2 regions of the Pararhizobium sp. IMCC3301 genome follow, and region 1 is predicted to be linked to the other one. Evidence: predicted binding sites of a transcription regulator. Region 1 holds the regulator's gene; the other holds the start of a gene.

Region 1 (4,458 bases):
ACCTGGGATGATCCTGTCATCGTGTCTGGTGCTCAGGACGAATTGGTTCAGGTTTTCAGCAATCTGATTGAAAATGCTATCAAATATGGCGCATCAGGCCAGCGTGTCGAGATTGACTTCCTTGCAGAAACAGAAACCAGGGGACCTGCCACAACCATCCGCGATTTCGGCCCCGGTATTGCGTCCGAACATGTGCCGCGTCTGACAGAACGATTCTATCGCGCCGATGTGGAGACCAGCCGGCAAAAACAGGGCACCGGACTTGGACTTGCCATCGTCAAGCATATCCTGAACCGTCATAGCGCCACCCTTCACATAAAAACCGAAGCCGGCAAGGGCGCGGCCTTCACAGTGCAGTTTCCCCGCCGGACAGCGTCAGCGGCGGCTGAAAAAATGGCCAAAAGCGATGGCATTTCGGAAAACTGATATTTTTCAAGGGTATGGATTGTCATCTAATTGATACAAAAATGCCATAGAAGCATCACTGCGTCTGGCTAGATTGCTGGGCGGCAGGTGGCAGTTGTCCGATCATTATGCACGGACCGCCACTGTCCTGCGTAATTCTTGTTTTCAGAGCCTGGCTGACACGAGCCTGGCCGGGTCGCTGGCAAGTCCTTGGCAGATTACTGGCTGGCTGATTACTGGATGGCAGGTCACTTGAATGAATATAATAGGCGCTGTTGCTCTATACCCGGCAAGCCCGCATCTTTGAGCACGTCCGGTAACCTGTTAAGCCGGTAGCCTGTTAAGCCGGTAACCCGTTAAGAAGGAACCTTGGACATGGAGACTTCTGTGCAAACCATGAGCAGCAAAAATGAAAGCGCCGCTTTGACCAATGCGCCGCGGGTCAAGATGAAGGGTGAGAAGGTCAACGTGTTCTACGGTGAAAAGCAGGCGCTTTTCGACGTTGATCTGGAAATTCCGGAGCATCGGGTCACATCATTGATCGGACCGTCAGGCTGCGGCAAATCCACATTTTTGCGCTGCCTCAATCGCATGAATGACACCATCGATATCTGCCGGGTGAAGGGCGATATCACGCTTGATGGCAAGGATATTTACGATTCCGCCGTGGACGTGGTTGAACTGCGCGCACGGGTCGGCATGGTTTTCCAGAAACCGAATCCGTTTCCAAAATCCATCTTTGAAAATGTCGCTTATGGCCCGAAGATTCACGGGCTTGCAAGCAGCAAGGAGGAGTTGGAGGCAATGGTGGTCGAAAGCCTGCAAAAGGCAGGCCTGTTTGAAGAGGTGAAGGACCGTCTTGACGAACCGGGAACCGGCCTCTCCGGCGGCCAGCAACAGCGCCTGTGCATTGCGCGCGCCATTGCTGTCAGTCCCGAAGTCATCCTGATGGACGAACCCTGTTCCGCACTCGATCCCATTGCCACGGCCAAAGTGGAAGAGCTGATTGATGAATTGCGTAATAATTACACGATTGTCATCGTTACTCACTCCATGCAACAGGCCGCAAGGGTGTCTCAACGGACCGCGTTTTTCCATCTTGGCAATCTGGTTGAAGAAGGTGTGACCGACGATATCTTCACCAATCCAGGGGACAAGCGGACCCAGGATTACATCACTGGCCGGTTCGGGTAACACTGGGTAAGGACGCTAAAATGGCTGATCATACAGTTACAGCATATGATGAGGAACTGCAGGCACTGGCAAAATATATTGCCGAGATGGGTGGGATTGCAGAGAGCATGATCGTGGATGCGTTGCAGGCATTGCTGCGCGCTGATCCTGTTCTCGCCCGCAAAGTCATCACAGATGACAAGGACCTCGACAATCTGCAGCGCAAGGTCGAGGATGACGCAATCCGCACCATCGCCAAACGCCAGCCAATGGCATCCGATTTGCGCGAAATTATTGCATCCCTGCGCATTTCCAATGATCTGGAGCGTTGCGGAGACCTGGCCAAGAATATCGCCAAACGCGCCATCGCAATCGAGGGCGTTGTTCAGCCTTCAAAACTCATTCACGGCATTGAACATATGGCGGAACTGGCCCAGGCCCAGTTGACAAAAGTTCTGGATGCCTATGTCGCCAGAGATGTCGGCAAAGCGGAAATGGTGTGGCAGAACGATAGCGAAATCGATGCCATGTATACCTCGCTGTTCCGCGAATTGCTGACTTACATGATGGAAGATCCGCGCAATATCTCATATTGCACCCATCTGCTGTTCTGCGCCAAAAATGTCGAGCGGATCGGCGATCACGCCACCAATATTGCAGAGACAGTCATCTATCAGGTTACCGGCGTCCAGTTGGAGGATGAGCGGCCCAAGGGTGACAACAGCGCAATCCACGTGGTGGAGCAGCCATGAAAAAGAACCTGCCGCAACCTGCTTTTGCCTGAGGAGACCCCGCAATGGCTGCCCCAAATATCCTTGTTGTCGAGGACGAAGAATCACTCAGTCTGCTTTTGCGTTACAATCTGGAAAGCGAAGGCTACCAGGTCGACGTGTCTGAACGCGGCGATGATGCCGAACTGAAATTGCGCGAGGCAGTTCCTGATCTGCTGCTTTTGGACTGGATGCTGCCGGGCCTGTCGGGCATTGAATTGTGCCGCCGCCTGCGTGCGCGTGATGAAACACGCAATCTGCCTGTTATCATGTTGACCGCACGCGGCGAGGAAACCGAGCGCATACGCGGATTGTCCACCGGGGCCGATGATTATGTGGTGAAGCCGTTTTCCGTGCCCGAACTGATGGCACGAGTGAAAGCGATGCTGCGCCGCGCCAAGCCGGAAGTGGTCTCACGGCTGCTGCGCACGGGCGATCTGGAGATGGACCGCGAGACCCACCGCGTACATCGCGCGACACGCGAAATCCACCTGGGCCCGACAGAATTCAAATTGCTGGAATTCTTTTTACAAAGCCCCGGCCGCGTCTTTTCGCGCGAGCAGCTTCTGGATGGCGTCTGGGGCCATGATGTCTATGTCGATGAGCGCACCGTCGATGTCCATGTCGGCCGCTTGCGCAAAGCCATCAATAAAGGCCGCGCCAAAGACCCGATCCGAACCGTGCGCGGGGCCGGTTATTCACTGGATGATCAGTTCCGGGACTAGAGCGCGTTCAGGCGCGGCTGATCGTTGCCAGCAAACGCCGCAACCGCAGGCAAAGAGCCGCAAAACACAAGAAGTCGGTGCCCGTTACCGACAACCGGCTGCATCAGGTCAGTCGATTTTATCACACGCGGCCTGGTGTCATAAATCTGTAACAAAACTGTTACATCCATGACACTCGGCAGGAGTACTCGAACAGTCAGGTCGTAGACAGACGATCACTAATGAAACCCAAGGAGTTTCCATGTCCTATCTTAAACTCGCGACTTCTGCCCTGGCTATCACAGCGTTATCCGCGACGTCTGCCATCGCTCGCGACGAAATCCGGATTGTCGGATCGTCCACTGTGTTTCCATACACACAAGCTGTCGCCGAGCAATTCTCCAACAATACCGGCGCGCCTTCGCCGATTGTAGAATCGACCGGCACCGGCGGCGGGATGAAAATATTCTGTGAAGGTGTTGGAGAGGCACACCCTGATATCACTGGTGCCTCCCGCGCCATGAAAGCATCCGAGTATGAATTGTGCCAGTCAAATGGCGTTACGGATATTTCCGAAGCGCTGATCGGCTTCGACGGTTTGTCGCTTGCAATTTCGCGCAGCAATGATTTTGACTGGGATTTGACCCTTGGCGAGATTTATCTGGCGCTGGCCGCTCAGGTTCCCGTTGATGGTAAATGGGCCGATAATCCCTACAAGAAATGGTCTGAAATCAACGCCGATCTGCCGGATACAGAAATCCTCGCCTATGGCCCTCCGCCAACCTCCGGTACACGGGATGCCTTTGTCGAATTGGCAATGCATGCCGGTTGTGAAGAACTGGATTATGTTGCCAATGGTGGTTTCGACGGTGACTGGGTTAAAGAGAACTGCTCGCGCATGCGTACTGACGGACCCTTCATCGAAGCCGGTGAAAATGACAATCTGATCGTACAGCGGCTCGAATCCGATCCCAATGCCGTCGGCATCTTCGGTTATTCATTCCTTTATGAAAACTTCGACCGGTTGAAAGGTGTCAAGATCGAAGGCGTTGAGCCGACCACCGACAGCATTGCCGACAAATCCTATCCGGTATCGCGCCCGCTTTACTTCTACGTGAAGAACGCGCACCGCGGTGTCATCCCCAACCTCAATGAGTTCATCGAAGAATACATGTCTGAAGATGCCCTGGAATCGGGTGGTTACCTGTCCGAGCGTGGCCTGGTGACGCTGGTCGACGACCGTCGCACTGCCCTTCAGGATGCGATTTTGAACGGCAAGCAGATGGATGCCCCTGAATAAGCCAAATTTCCGGCCCTTGCGAAGTCTCGAGCCGGTCGCGGCTCGAGACAGTTTTTTTGAAAGAGTGTAGAGATGACCACATTGGCATTCGCGACCCTTTTCGTCA
Region 2 (4,458 bases), 1.0 Mb from region 1:
GATGGATGCTGCTGTCCAGGCCGCTGTCAAACTCAGCAGTTCCGCCTGCTATTCAATTGTTCAGGTCGGATCGGAACCCAATTGTTCTATCGAAACACTGCGGCGGATGCTCGCGCTGGAGCATTCTTCGGTGGTGCGCCTCGTTTCCGGACTGGAAAAAAAGGGTTTTCTGCAACGCGTCCGTGGCACGGCCCATGACCGTCGTGAAGTCAGCGTGGTTCTGACAGAGGAAGGTGAGATCTGTTTCACCAGAATTCTCGAAGCCCGCGGCAGCGTCCTGAAAAAAGCTGTCGGCCGGCTCGACCCTGATGAACAGCATATCATGCTCAAACTGATCGGAAAAATGATGCCGGCGGTTGTCATCGGCGGCGATGATCAGCATTATGTCTGCCGATTATGCGATCTGGAGATCTGCCCGCAGGAGAAATGTCCTGTCAACCTCGCGCATCCGCAGTTTTATGAACTCCCCCCCGAACCGTTCAAACGCAAACGTCCCTGTAAAATTGCGGTCGTGAACTAGCAACTGTGTGGTTTGACCGATCGCGGCTGCAACGCACGACCGGTCCTGTCTCCTAGATATACTGCCTGATCAGGCCGGTGTGAACATTGATCATGCTGTCATCCTCAGACAATTCCTCAATCATGTTGAGCGAGAATTTGATCATCGCCGATCTGTCATCCTCATTCTTCGCCTGAAAGCCGACAATCTTGTCGAACAGCTTTCCGACAGCCCTGTCGGCCTCTCCCATTTTGTTTTCGGTAGTGTCTGAGTTCAGCATGTTTTGCAACGAAACCCGGTAGTTTCGAAATGCCTCTATCAATTCCCCAAGGCTGTCAGCTCTCGTCTCAATTTTTGTAAGCAACACGTGAAAGCCCCCAACTATTCTTAAAATCCTGCGGTGTTGAATTTATAAATAGTGGGGGTCAGGAATACAACGATTCAAATATTAAATGAGTATGTATGTAGTCTGCATACATCCAGCTTCTGCTACACAGGGAGGTGGAGCACGGTTCAGATTGTTTCCAGAAAGGCCCGGGCAGCAGCCCCGTGCTCATGGCGCAAACGGTCAATGTCTATCGCTACGGGGAGGCCATCCTCGACAGTCCAGCAGCCACCGATCATAACACGCTCGGCTGTATGAGCACCGCACAGCACCAGCCCGGCCAGCGGGTCGCCCGCTCCGGAAAATCGCAATTCGTCCAAGCTGTAAAACGCCAGATCGGCCTGCATGCCGACAGCGATCTTGCCGATATCCTCACGGCCGAGACATCTGGCCGAACCTTCTGTTGCCCAGCGATAACAATCCTGATGCGTCACCGACGCCGCATCATAAGTCAGGCGGTTAATCATCAGCGCGTGGCGCAGGCTTTCCATCAAATTGGAATTATCATTCGATGCCGAGCCGTCGACACCGAGACCCACAGGCGATCCGGCGGCTTCTAACTCCTTTGTCCGGCACTGCCCGGAAGCAAGCGTCATATTTGAAGTCGGGCAGTGACACACGCCAACGCGGTGCCTGCCCAGACGCTGCACTTCCTCATCATTGAAATGAATTCCGTGAGCCAGCCAGACGCGATGATTGAGCCAGCCGACATCTTCCAGATAGTCAACCGGACGCATGCCGTAATTGGCCACGCAATAGGCGTCTTCATCCAGTGTTTCCGCCAGATGCGTATGAAGCCGGCAATCATGCCGTTCCGCCAGCGCAGCGCTTTCCGTCATCAGCCGACGCGACACGGTGAACGGCGCGCAGGGTGCCAGGGCAACGCGAAACTGCGACCCGTGCGATGTGTCGTGATAGCGATTGATGACCCGCTCGCAATCACTCAGGATGGTATCTTCATCCTGCACCACACTGTCGGGCGGCAGACCGCCATCCTTGACACTCAGATTCATCGAGCCGCGTGTCAGCGTCATCCGGATACCCAGCTTTTCCGCCTCTTCCACCTGGATATCCATGGCGTCTTCAAGCCCGCCCGGATAGAGGTACTGATGATCTGACGCGCAGCTGCAACCGGACATCATCAACTCGGTCAGCGCCAGCCGCGTTGCCAGACGGAAGGCATCAGGCTTCACGTTTTGCGCCCATATCGGATAGAGCGCCTGCAGCCAGGGAAACAATTCCTTGTTGATCGCCGCAGGATGCGCGCGGGTCAGTGTCTGGAAGAAATGATGATGCGTGTTGATCAGACCGGGAATGACCACATGCCGGGAGGCGTCGAACACTGTCGCATCCGGATCGGCGGGCGTGCCTCCGACGGGCACCAGCTCCGTTATCCTGCCGCCATCAACGACGATTCCGGCCGCAGCCTGGTCCGCCAGAATTGCCAGAGGATTTCGGATCCAAAGTGCCACGGTCAAAACTCCCTGGTGTCAGCAAACACCCGTCCAGACCAATCATTTCGCTAGAAGAATTGAAAATGCGGTCTTAAATTTCCGCTGCAGGCCTGTACCGGAAATGTATGCGGCATACCGCAGGTCTTGGCAATAAGCTGTCATATCTGCAGCGGAGCACTGGAATGAATTGAATTTTCAATTCTGCCGCCCTATGAAAACTGCTGCCCCTCCTGTAAAGCAGCTTGCCATGACCCAGATTATATCCACCCGCGAAGATGCGTTCCCGGATCTTACAACTGCTCAGGCCTTCAGCTTTTACCAGAGCGTGCGGCATCGTCTGCCGCAGGCCAGCTTCCCGGACAGATCGGGATTTGCCGACAATCTGGATGGGTTGGCGGACAATTTCGATGTCTTCGTGTTTGATGCTTACGGCGTTCTCAACAAGGGAGCTGACGCCGTGCCAGGTGCAGCGGCACGGATAGAAGCACTGCAGGAAGCCGGCAAAAAGACCTTTGTCCTGACCAACGGGGCCAGTCTGACAGCGCCGAAGACACAGCAGAAATTCCAGCGCATGCAGATGCCGTTTCAGCTTGAAGAAATTGTGCCCAGCCGGCTGGCTGCGGAACGCGCGCTGCTCGCCCATACCGAAGTTACCAATTGGGGTGTGGTTTCAGAATTTCCCGTGGCAGAGGACGAATTGCCGGTGCGCTTCTGCAAGCTGGGTGAAGACCCGGACGTCTATGATGCTGTCGACGGGTTCCTGTTTCTCAGCGCCGTCGGCTACACCCTGGATAAATTCAAATATCTGCGCCAGGCTTTGACGAAGAAGGCACGGCCGCTGATTGTCGCCAACCCGGATGTTGTGGCACCGCAATCCGGTTTCTTTTCTCTGGAGCCCGGATTCTTTTCCCACACGCTTGCCGATGAGTTGGGCATCAACCCGGAATTTCACGGCAAACCGTTTCGCTCGGTTTTTGAAATTGTCATGGAACGCCTGCCCGAGCGGATCGACCCTTCACGGATTGCCATGATGGGCGACACTTTACATACCGACATATTGGGCGCGGCAGCGTTTGGCTGGAAAACGGTCCTGGTCACCGATCACGGCCTGTTTGCTGGCGAGGATGCCGGAGCTTATATCCGACAGAGCGGCATTGTCCCTGATTTCATCATTCCGACGATTTAGATCGCAGTGAAAGTCTTTGAATCCGGCTACCCGGCGCGGCTTGCCGGCTGCGTCTGGTAGCTCGCCATCAGATCGTGGAATTTTTCACCCTGAATGGCGACATGTTCGCGCAGCACGCGGCCGGCAGTTTCCGCATCGCCAGCCTCCAGAGCCGACAGGATGTTGCGGTGTTCGTCCATCGACTGGCGCATCCGTCCCCGAACCCGTAATTGCAGCCTGCGGAACGGTTGCAACCGCCGGTGCAGCCGTTTGGCTTCACTGATGAGAAAACTGTTTCCGCTGGCCTCATAGAGCAAATGATGAAAGGACTCATTGGCCCTGTAATAGGCATCTGTATCGCCGGTTTTAAGAGCGTCGGTGCAGGTTCGCTCGGCCTCTTTCAGACTGTCCAGCGCTGCATCGGTCAGACGCCGTGCCGCCAGACGGCCGCACAGCGCTTCAAGCTCCGCCATCACTTCGAACATTTCCAGAAGTTCGACAAAGCCGGGATGCCGGACAAACGCGCCGCGGCGCGCAATGAGTTCCACCAGGCCGGAAGCTGCCAGCATCTGAAGCGCTTCGCGGATTGGCGTGCGCGACACTGCGAACCGGGTGGAGAGGCTGTTTTCATCAAGCCGCGCGCCATCATCATAGGCACCGGTGAGAATAGCCTGCTCCAGTTCTTCCCGGACATGGTCTGCTGCGCGTACTGACATTCGGCAAGCTTAGCAGTTTCCTAATTATGCAACAAGATTATTGTTGTATACAAAAATATTGACTTCGCATGCATACGCGATATCCTGCCGCCAGGCTTACCTATCACTCCAAACCGACAGATATCAAAGCAGCCAAACCAGTGTCTGCTCTGCCGGGAGGCAAAGCCATCGATCCACGAAAGGATAATTAATGCCCCGTTCCGGTTTTTTCCAGGATCTTCTCGGCTCCGTGTTCGAAC

What was found. Region 1 encodes PhoB, which activates phosphate uptake and scavenging genes when phosphate is short. Its sites were predicted from a motif close to TGTCATNNANCTGTCAT; they were not measured.
Region 2: RAL88_RS09920 (HAD-IIA family hydrolase) is a predicted target of PhoB. The motif match lies at 2,484-2,500, and genes of this name have one in related genera.

Annotation. Positions count from the first base shown of each region.
Region 1 is NZ_CP132336.1:3,065,283-3,069,740, forward strand. It holds gene RAL88_RS14790 (ATP-binding protein) at 1-426, shown strand, start outside; gene pstB (phosphate ABC transporter ATP-binding protein PstB) at 802-1,599, shown strand; gene phoU (phosphate signaling complex protein PhoU) at 1,620-2,330, shown strand; gene phoB (phosphate regulon transcriptional regulator PhoB) at 2,375-3,073, shown strand; gene RAL88_RS14810 (substrate-binding domain-containing protein) at 3,315-4,352, shown strand; gene pstC (phosphate ABC transporter permease subunit PstC) at 4,425-4,458, shown strand, end outside.
Region 2 is NZ_CP132336.1:2,044,869-2,049,326, forward strand. It holds gene RAL88_RS09905 (MarR family winged helix-turn-helix transcriptional regulator) at 1-520, shown strand, start outside; gene RAL88_RS09910 (hypothetical protein) at 573-866, opposite strand; gene RAL88_RS09915 (8-oxoguanine deaminase) at 1,013-2,356, opposite strand; gene RAL88_RS09920 (HAD-IIA family hydrolase) at 2,586-3,524, shown strand; gene RAL88_RS09925 (GntR family transcriptional regulator) at 3,551-4,219, opposite strand; gene RAL88_RS09930 (malonyl-CoA decarboxylase) at 4,410-4,458, shown strand, end outside.